DNA from 2 places in the Arthrobacter sp. B0316-1-20 genome. Region 1 is predicted to be linked to the other one. Evidence: riboswitches for the same ligand, from Rfam matches in the RefSeq annotation. Region 1 holds a riboswitch; the other holds the start of a gene.
What was found. Region 1 has a riboswitch for cyclic di-AMP ahead of AC5RW2_RS13465 (M23 family metallopeptidase). Riboswitches for the same ligand answer to the same signal wherever they lie in the genome.

Region 1 (4,413 bases):
GGCTGGGCAGCATCGACATCTCGATCAACAAGGCCTTCACCTCCCGGGCCTTCGACATTCAGACCAAGGACCTGGGCGACAACGCACAGCCGGGCAACCAGTTCTACGGCATCCACGCCAGCAACCATGGCCGGATCATGATCTTCGCCGGCGGCCTTCCACTCTCCCGCGACGGCCACGTGGTGGGTTCGATAGGCGTCAGTGGCGGCTCCGGTGAGCAAGACCAGTCCGTGGCCGAGGCTGGAGCGGCCGCGCTGTAAGTCGCACCGGTTCGGGCCTCCGGGCCGCCGCAAGAAGCGAGCACACTCTCGCGGCTTCAAGGGTGTCCGGCAGTAAGCACCGCCCGCCGGGCAGGAGCCATGGAATTCACAGGGTGCCCCGGCTAGCTTAGGCGGATGGACTCGCGGAACGTGGGGTCTTCGGATGGGTTTATGTCTGAACTGGGGATGATCTACTGGTCGCGGCGGATCACGCTGTGGGCCTTCGTGGCGGCCTTGGCTTGGCTGGCCTACGCCCTCGTCTCGGTCCTGCTCGGTACCGGGCTGATGACCGGGGTCCGGCTGTTTCTCGCTGGCGGCGGCCCCGAGCCGTTGCTTCAGGAGTCTTGGCCCGTGCTGGGCTGGATGGGGCCGCCCGTCGTGTTCTTGCTGGCTATCGGCATTGCCGCCCGCATCCGCCGATCCCGCGATCTGCGCCGCCGGGATCCGCTGCGCAAATTTACCAAGGAGCAGCGCCGCGAAGGCTTGGCGCGTGCCGGCGGCCAATGCGAACTCGAGGTTGGGCGGGACCGCCGTTGCCCGAACCCAGCCACCACCGGCGACCACTTCTTCCCGTGGCAGAAAGGCGGGGCCACCGTGATGACCAATTTTGCGGCGGCCTGCAGGAACTGCGACCGAAGGAAAGGCACCTCGATTCCTTCTCCGCAGTCCCGGCGACGGCTTGAAGAACGGCGGTCCAGCTACTTTCCGACCGGTGTTCCGGTCCAGGCCGGTGAACGCAATGAGATATCCGGCCGTACGCACACGGCAGCGTGGCTGATGGGCTGAGCGGCAAACGAAAGCGCTTCTGGTGACAAGGAACACGGATAACGAAGTTGTAACGCTGCGTGTCGCTCCAGTAAATTGGAAGACGTTCCTACTATAGGGGTAGGTGCCAGGTCCGCCCGTCGAACCCTGCCGGCGGACCCTAAGATATCGAGCTTTATGTCGAAGGCAGGGGCGGAGGAACCACTTACGGTGCTTGGGGGCACCTTGGGGTGAAGTCCTCAGAGGCAGGCTAGCTTCCCGCAGCCTTGCCGGCAGGACCGAGTGAACTCTCGCTCGAATCCGACAGCTAACTTCGTAGGCGCACGAGAGGAATACCCTGTGAACACCCCTGTCCGCGGTCGTCGCCGTTCCGACATCCGTACGTCGCCCCTTGCCCAGATCTCCCGCCGTACCGGCGATCCCAGTGGCCGCCGCCGGGCTGAAACGTCCGATCCGGCTCGCTCAGTTGCCCGCAAAGCGGGCATTGCTGCCGCAACTGCCGGCATGCTTGCCGTGATTGCCATCCCGGTGGCCCATGCCGGCGACTCGGACGAGCTGGTTCGCACCGATCGCGTTTCCAGCAACAGCACGTTCAGCGTGACCGCTAAGGATGTCGACCTTCGGTTCCTCCGAGCCGACATTTCCAGCAAGGCCGCCGAAGAAGAGACCAAGGCCACCGCCGCATCCGCCGATAACAAGAAGGCCGATGAAGCCGCTGCCAAGAAGGCTGCAGCGGACAAGAAGGCAGCCGCCGACAAGAAGGCCGCCGCGGACAAGAAGGCCAAGGCCCAGGCTGCCGCTAAGAAGAAGGCAGCCGCCATCGCTGCAGCGAAGAAGGTTGACGCAGCCAAGGCCAAGACCGCCGGTTTCGCGACCGGCAGCCTCGAGGCCCCCATTCCGAACATGAACCAGACGTCGGGCTTCGGCTACCGCATTAATCCGATCACTGGCGCGGCCGGCGAACTGCACACCGGCATCGACTACGCGATGGGCTGCGGCACCCCGGTCAACGCTTCCGACGGCGGCAAGGTGGTTGAGGCAGGCTGGCAGGTGGGCGGCGGCGGAAACCGCATTGTGGTCCAGCACAGCGGCGGCTTGAAGACCACCTACAACCACCTGCAGTCGATCGGCGTTTCGCTGGGCCAGAAGGTCGCCCAGGGCGAGCGCATCGGCGAGTTGGGCACCACCGGCAACTCCACCGGCTGCCACTTGCACTTCGAGGTTGTGAAGGACGGCCAGACCGTGGATCCGGCCGGCTGGCTCTAAGCCCCCAGCAACGACGGCGGAGCTTCCGCCACCCCGACGGCGATGCCCACCTATACGGTGGGCATCGCCGTCGCTCGTTTTACAGGCGTCGTCAGAAGCGGAGCGCTCAGGCGAAGGACTGCGAGGCCTGGTCCAGGGCAGAAATTTCGTCGGCAGTCAGCTCCACGTCCGCCGCAGCCATCAGATCCGGCACCTGCTGCGGCGTCCGGGCGCTGGCCAGCGGCGCGGTGATACCTGGCTTGCTGAGCAGCCAGGCGAGCGCCGCCGTCGTCATGGAGATTCCGCGGGAGGAGGCGACCGTTTCCACGGCGTCCACCACCGCAAAGCCGTTCGCGGTGAGGTAATCCCCCACCATGCCGCCACGCGGGCTGGCGTCGGCGTCGTCGTTGCTGTGGTACTTGCCGGTCAGGAAGCCAGCGGCCAGTGAGTAGTAGGGGAAGACCGAGAGGTTGTGCTCCCTGGCCAGCGGTGCGTAGCCCTGCTCGTAGTCTTTGCGGGCCACCAGGTTGTAATGCGGCTGCAGTGCCACCGGCAGCGCGAAGCCGTTTTGCTGGGCGATGGCGATCCACTCGGCGATCCGCTCCGGGGACAGGTTGGACAGACCGACGTGGCGGACCTTGCCCTCCTTCACCAAGGCATCGAAGGCAGCGGCCGCCTCGATCAGCGGCGTGCTCTCGTCGTCGTAATGGGCGTAGTACAAATCAATGTAGTCGGTGCCCAGCCGCTGCAGCGACGCGTCGGCGGCAGCGGCGACGTTCACCGCCGAGAGGCCCTGAAGCTCCGGGTGCCCACCGACCTTGGTGGCAATGACCATAGACTCCCGGTTCTTCCGCTCGGCCATCCAGCGGCCAATGATGTGTTCGGACTCGCCGCCGGTGTTTCCTGGGACCCAGGCGGAGTAGCTATCAGCGGTGTCGATGAAATTGCCGCCTGCATCGGCGAAGGCATCCAGGACCTGCTGCGAGCCGGGCTCGTCGGAGGTCCAGCCGAAGGTGTTGCCGCCCAGCGCGAGCGGGAAAATCTTGAGGTCCGAGGTGCCGATCAAGCGCATCGAGGGTCCTTTCGAAATGGATAGGCTGCGGATCCTCGTCCGCCGCATCAGCGTTTAAGGATAGTGCGGCGGCTGCCGTTCCGGTGGCGAATGAGAGCGCGGTCACGCGGAAAACTTCATGTTTCCCGGGCTCGACATCCCCGTCCGGCCGCAAGACCACCGGCTGCTGGCCCCCGGCTCCGTTGTCTCTGCAGCCTAGACTTGATCCATGGCCGATTCGCTGACTCCGCAGCAGCGCAGCGCCAACATGGCCAAGATCCGCGGCAAGAATACTCAGCCCGAGCTGGTGGTCCGGCGGCTGCTGCACGCGAAAGGGTACCGCTACCGCCTGCATGGCAGGGCCGGGGGCCAGAAGCTGCCGGGCAAACCGGATCTGGTCTTCGCTGGGCGCCGCAAAGTCATCTTCGTCAACGGCTGCTTCTGGCACGCCCACGACTGCCGGGTCGGCCAGCATGCACCGAAATCCAACGCCGAGTTTTGGGAGGCCAAACGGTCCCGGACGGCCGCCCGGGACAAGGTCCAGGAGGCGGCACTGCAAGAGGCCGGCTGGCAGGTCCTCACCGTGTGGGAGTGCGAGTTCAAGAAGGCCGGGGATCTGGCCGCCCTTGAGGACCGGCTCATGAAATTCCTGGACTAAACCGAGTAAGGGTCCCACGGACCGCGGCACGATCAGTCCGGCGTGTCCAAGGCCGTGCATCGAAGGCCGCGCATCCGAGGCGCCCAGGCACTTGGCCAGTTATAGCCGCCGGCGCAAGAGCGCCCCGCCTGCTGGCATTCACCAGAGGCGAGGCGCTCCGCCGTCGTTACTTCCCGCGGTTCCCGCCCGCGGGCGCATTTTGCTGCCCGTTGCCGTTGGACCGGGCGTCGTGCCGAACTACCGGGAACGAATCGGTCATTACCGGTTGGGCCCCACCGACCATGCCGGGTTCCACCGGGCTCTCGGTGGTCGGCTTGATGTCGATGGTGCGGCGCAGCGGCCGTTCCTTGATGAACAGCACCGCGATGAGCGCCACTACCGCGATCAGGGCGGATAGCTGGAAGATCAGGGCCGTGCCGTCTCCGTAGGCTGAC
Region 2 (4,413 bases), on a different contig from region 1:
ATCAGCATCGTCCTGGTGGGCATTGGCCTGATCGTTCGCCTCAAGGTCGCCGAGTCCCCGCTGTTCCTTGCGCTGGAGGACAAGGCCGAGGAGAAAAAGATCCCGATTCTCGAGGTGCTGACGAAGTACCCGAAGAACGTGATCATGGGCACGCTGGTGGGGATGAGCTCCTACACCGTCCAAGGCCTGATGACCGTCTGGGCCATCTCCTATGTGGTGGACGAGGTCGGCCTGGACCGGACGAGCGTCCTCAACGTCAAAGCGTTGGGCGCGGCGCTGACCGTCGTCGCCATCTGGTTTGCGGCCCGGCACAGCGACAAGCTCGGCCGCCGGCCGGTGATGCTGATCGGCATCACCGCCGGTGCGGTACTGGCCTTCCCCATCATGTGGATGCTGGAGCTCGGGACGCTGTGGCTGTTCGCGATCGGGCTGTTCCTGGCCAACGGAGTCATCCAGGGCACGATCTTCGGACCGTTCGGGGCGTTCACCGCCGAGCTGTTCCCGACCCGGATGCGCTACACCGGCGCCTCGCTGGTCTACCAGCTCTCCTCGACGCTGGGCGCAGGTTTTACCCCCATGATCGCCAGCGGGCTGGTGCTGGCGGCCGGCGGCGAGCTGTGGCTGGTGGCGACAGTCTGGGCCGGCGCGTTCGTCCTCGCAGGGCTGTGCATCTTGGCGATCAAGGAAGGAAAGGACCAGGACCTGACCGCGGAGAACATGTAGTTCCTCCAGCCGTGCCGTAACGGGCATGCGGCGGCCGTTGCCCAAGGCAGCGGCCGCCGTCGCGGTTAAGCGGGATCACGCCGTCGTGTGCTCATCCCAGCCGCTCGCCGCAGCGCCGCCGACCTCTGCGCAAAAATCCAGGAATGCCCGCAGCCTGAGGCTGGGCCGGGTGACGCTGGCGTAGGCCACACAGATGTCGCTGTGACCGACCGGCCCGTCGATTTCCACCGTGGCCAGGGGAAGCCCGTCGTAGCTGTGATTGCCCGGCGGCCGCTGCACCAGCACGGTGTAGCCGAGGCCGCGCGCCACCATGCCCCGCACCGCCTCAAAACTTGACGAACGCCAGGCAATCTTCGGATCCAGCCCGGACAACCGCAGATTGACCAACTGGTTATCGCGCACGGTGGGGATGTCCAGCGAGACGAAGTCCTCTTCGGCCAGCTCGGCGAGCCGGACGCTTTTGCGCGAAGCCAGCGGGTGGCTTGCAGCCAGCAGGACGTAGGGCCGGCCTTCCTTGACGGTGCGGGCCTGCACGCCGGGCAAGAGGTGCCGCGTATGGGTCAGCACCGCGTCCAGATAGCCCTCTTGCATCCGATGCTGCAGCTCGGCGGCCTCGCCTTCCTCCATGGTCACGGTGAGGCGCGGATGCGGCTTGATGAACCGTTCGCTGATCACCGGCACCCAGAAGGCGGACAGGGTGCTGTAACAGCCGATGGCCAGCGGGCCGACCAACCCCTGCTGGCGCTCGATGATGCTGTTCTGCACGTCGTCGGCGTGCCGGACCAGGCTCCGGACGTCCCGCAGGAATTGCTGCCCGACGCCGGTCAGGGCGATTCCGCGGGACCGGTGCCGCACCATCAGCTGCGCGCCGACGATCCGCTCCAGCTCTGTCAGCGCTTGGGACATCGCCGCCTGAGAGATGTGGCTGGCGGCCGCGGCGGCCGAGATTGAGCCGTGGTCAGCGACTGCAACAAAGTACTGAAGCTGTTTAAGCGTGAAGTCCACCACTCTGCCAGCGTACAAGTTAGCCCGCAGCGACTGCTTAATCGGCCGATTGTTGCGCCCGATGTACCGTGACGGACGCGTGCAACGGCCGCCTGGGGGTTGCTCGCTCCTGACCGAAAGATGGCTCTCAGGTTATCCACAGGTAAATTTCAGGGCTTGGACAGTTACCGAACCGTTATGTAATGTTTTCAGCACGTCGGCGATCATGCGCCGATGTCCTCGGAGGGTATTGCCTAGCTCTGCCAGCCTTTCCGAGTTCGTTCGCTAGACATCTGGCAGAGGCGGGGGACCCACATTCCGGGCCCCTCTTGGGGCTCTTGGGGTTAAGTCGTATGGAGTGCTTACCGCGCTGCCGCACGGCCGGGTGACTCCCACCCGAACCCGACAGCTTACCTCGCAGGCATTGGGAGAGGTATCTTCTTGCTGCTCAAAAACAATCGCGCACGCCACCGTGCCACCCCGGTCCGCAACACCACCGTGGCCGGTCTGTCCCAGGCTGTCTCGTCCCGCGCCGGAACCGTCGGCCGCGGCGCCGCCGTCGTTACCGCCGCCGGTGGCCTGATGCTGGGTGCCGGCCTGCCGGCCAATGCCGCCGCCGATGTCACGGTCCCGACCTACGGCGCTGCCAATGCAACGGACACCGTTGCCGCTCCGGCCAACGCCGGCTTCGAGGTGGAGCGCGCTTCCGTTACCAGCTCGGCCGCCGACGCCGGTGCCGCTACCGGTGCCACCACGCACACCGTGGTCGCGGGCGACACGGTGGGCACGATTGCCGCCCAGTACGGCAAGAATGTGCAGGACGTGCTGGCCATCAACGGCCTGGGCGCGTACTCCATCATCTACCCGGGCGACCAGATCGCGCTGACCGGGTCCGTCCAGTCCGGTGGCGGACAGGCAGCGCAGGGCGGCGGCGGAGCCGCCACGACCCTGGCTGCGTCGACCGACGCCGCGACTGTCTCGCTGGCCAGCGCCGACATCAAGCCGGCCTCCACCGGTGGCAACCAGAGCATCGTGGACATCGCCCTGTCCGCCCAGGGCACGCCCTACGTCTGGGGCGGCACCTCCACGGCCGGCTGGGACTGCTCCGGCTTCACCCAGTGGGTATACGCCCAGGCCGGCGTGGACCTCCCCCGCCTCAGCCAGCACCAGGGCGGCGCCCTGACCCCGACCAGCAACCCGCAGCCGGGCGACCTGGTGGTGCAGAACGGCGGCGGCCACGTGGGCATCTACCTGGGCGGCGGCAAAATGATCAGCGCCCTGAACCCGAGCCAGGGCACCATGGTGCACAACGTGAACGCCATGCCCGTTACCGGTTACTACACGATGTAACCACCCCTAAAACTCCTGGACCGGCTATTCCCCCAACGGCCGGTCCGGGATCACAGGGAAGCCTCGTCGGCCTTGCGCCGGCGGGGCTTCTCCTCTTTTAACCCGTAAGCGCGACTTTCCCTCCACTTTAACTACGCGGCGGGAGTCCTCTTGAAGGGGACCGGTGGGGGAACCATTTGGCGCGCCCCCCTCCCCCGCAGGAGGCGGTTGCCGCCCGGCGGCGAGCACCGGCGTCGTTGTTTATTCGAGGTTGACCGCCGGGAATAGGAGTCAGCGGGGGCAGGTTAAGCTGTTACTCCGCCTGCGCCCGGCGATCTTGGGCTGTTCCGGCCGCCCCCAACAGCACGATTTCCACTCGAGGATCTTCCCGTGAATAAAGAAATGTCGACGAACAGAGCCTCGGCACGGCCCGGGTCTGCCACGGGCAGCGGGCTGACGGCTGATGAGACGCGCCGGAACCGGCGCGTGATTGGCATCCTGTTGGTCTCTGCGTTCGTGGTGATCCTGAACGAGACCATCATGTCCGTGGCGCTGACCGAGCTGATGGACGACCTGGGCATCAGCGCCCGCGCGGCGCAGTGGCTGACCACGGCGTTCATGCTGGCGATGGCCGTGGTCATCCCGGTGACCGGATTCCTCCTGCAGCGTTTCACCACGCGCCAAGTTTTCACCGCTTCGATGGCGCTGTTCTCCGCGGGAACGCTGCTGGCCGCGCTGGCTCCGGGGTTCGAGGTGCTGCTGGTGGCCCGCGTGGTCCAGGCGTCGGGCACCGCGATCATGATGCCGCTGCTGATGACCACGCTGATGAACCTGGTGCCGGCCGAGGACCGCGGCAAAACGATGGGCAACGTCTCGATTGTCATATCGGTGGCGCCGGCCATCGGCCCGACCATCTCCGGCATCATCCTCAACACCTTGTCCTGGCGCTGGATGTTCTGGCTGGTGCTGCCGATCGCGCTGGCCATGCTGGTGGTGGGCAACCGGCGGATCCAGAACGTGACCGAGCCTCGGCCGGTGCCGCTGGACCTGCCGTCCGTGGCCCTCTCCGCCATCGGCTTCGGCGGGCTGATCTACGGCCTCAGCCAGGTCGGCGCGGGGCACGGAACAACGACGGCGGGGCCGGGCACGGGTGCCGCCATGTGGGTTGCGTTTGCGGCCGGCGGCGTGGGGCTGCTGGTATTCCTGCTCCGTCAGGTTCGGCTGCAGCGCTCGGACAGGGCGTTACTGGACCTGCGGACCTTCCACTCCGGCAACTTCTCCGTGTCCGTCGGGCTGATGGCTGTCAGCATGGCCGCACTGTTCGGCACCATCATTTTGCTCCCTATATATATGCAGCAGGTCCTGGGGCTCGAGCCG

Region 2: linked by a shared signal. The riboswitch ahead of AC5RW2_RS00740 (C40 family peptidase) and the one ahead of AC5RW2_RS13465 (M23 family metallopeptidase) in region 1 are both predicted to bind cyclic di-AMP.

Annotation. Positions count from the first base shown of each region.
Region 1 is NZ_JBNHHC010000007.1:91,770-96,182, reverse strand. It holds gene AC5RW2_RS13475 (GlcG/HbpS family heme-binding protein) at 1-260, shown strand, start outside; gene AC5RW2_RS13470 (HNH endonuclease) at 432-1,046, shown strand; cyclic di-AMP (ydaO/yuaA leader) riboswitch at 1,187-1,360, shown strand; gene AC5RW2_RS13465 (M23 family metallopeptidase) at 1,365-2,291, shown strand; gene AC5RW2_RS13460 (aldo/keto reductase) at 2,398-3,342, opposite strand; gene AC5RW2_RS13455 (very short patch repair endonuclease) at 3,551-3,979, shown strand; gene AC5RW2_RS13450 (MFS transporter) at 4,146-4,413, opposite strand, start outside.
Region 2 is NZ_JBNHHC010000001.1:152,650-157,062, reverse strand. It holds gene AC5RW2_RS00750 (MFS transporter) at 1-723, shown strand, start outside; gene AC5RW2_RS00745 (LysR substrate-binding domain-containing protein) at 799-1,731, opposite strand; cyclic di-AMP (ydaO/yuaA leader) riboswitch at 1,981-2,145, shown strand; gene AC5RW2_RS00740 (C40 family peptidase) at 2,149-3,057, shown strand; gene AC5RW2_RS00735 (MDR family MFS transporter) at 3,439-4,413, shown strand, end outside.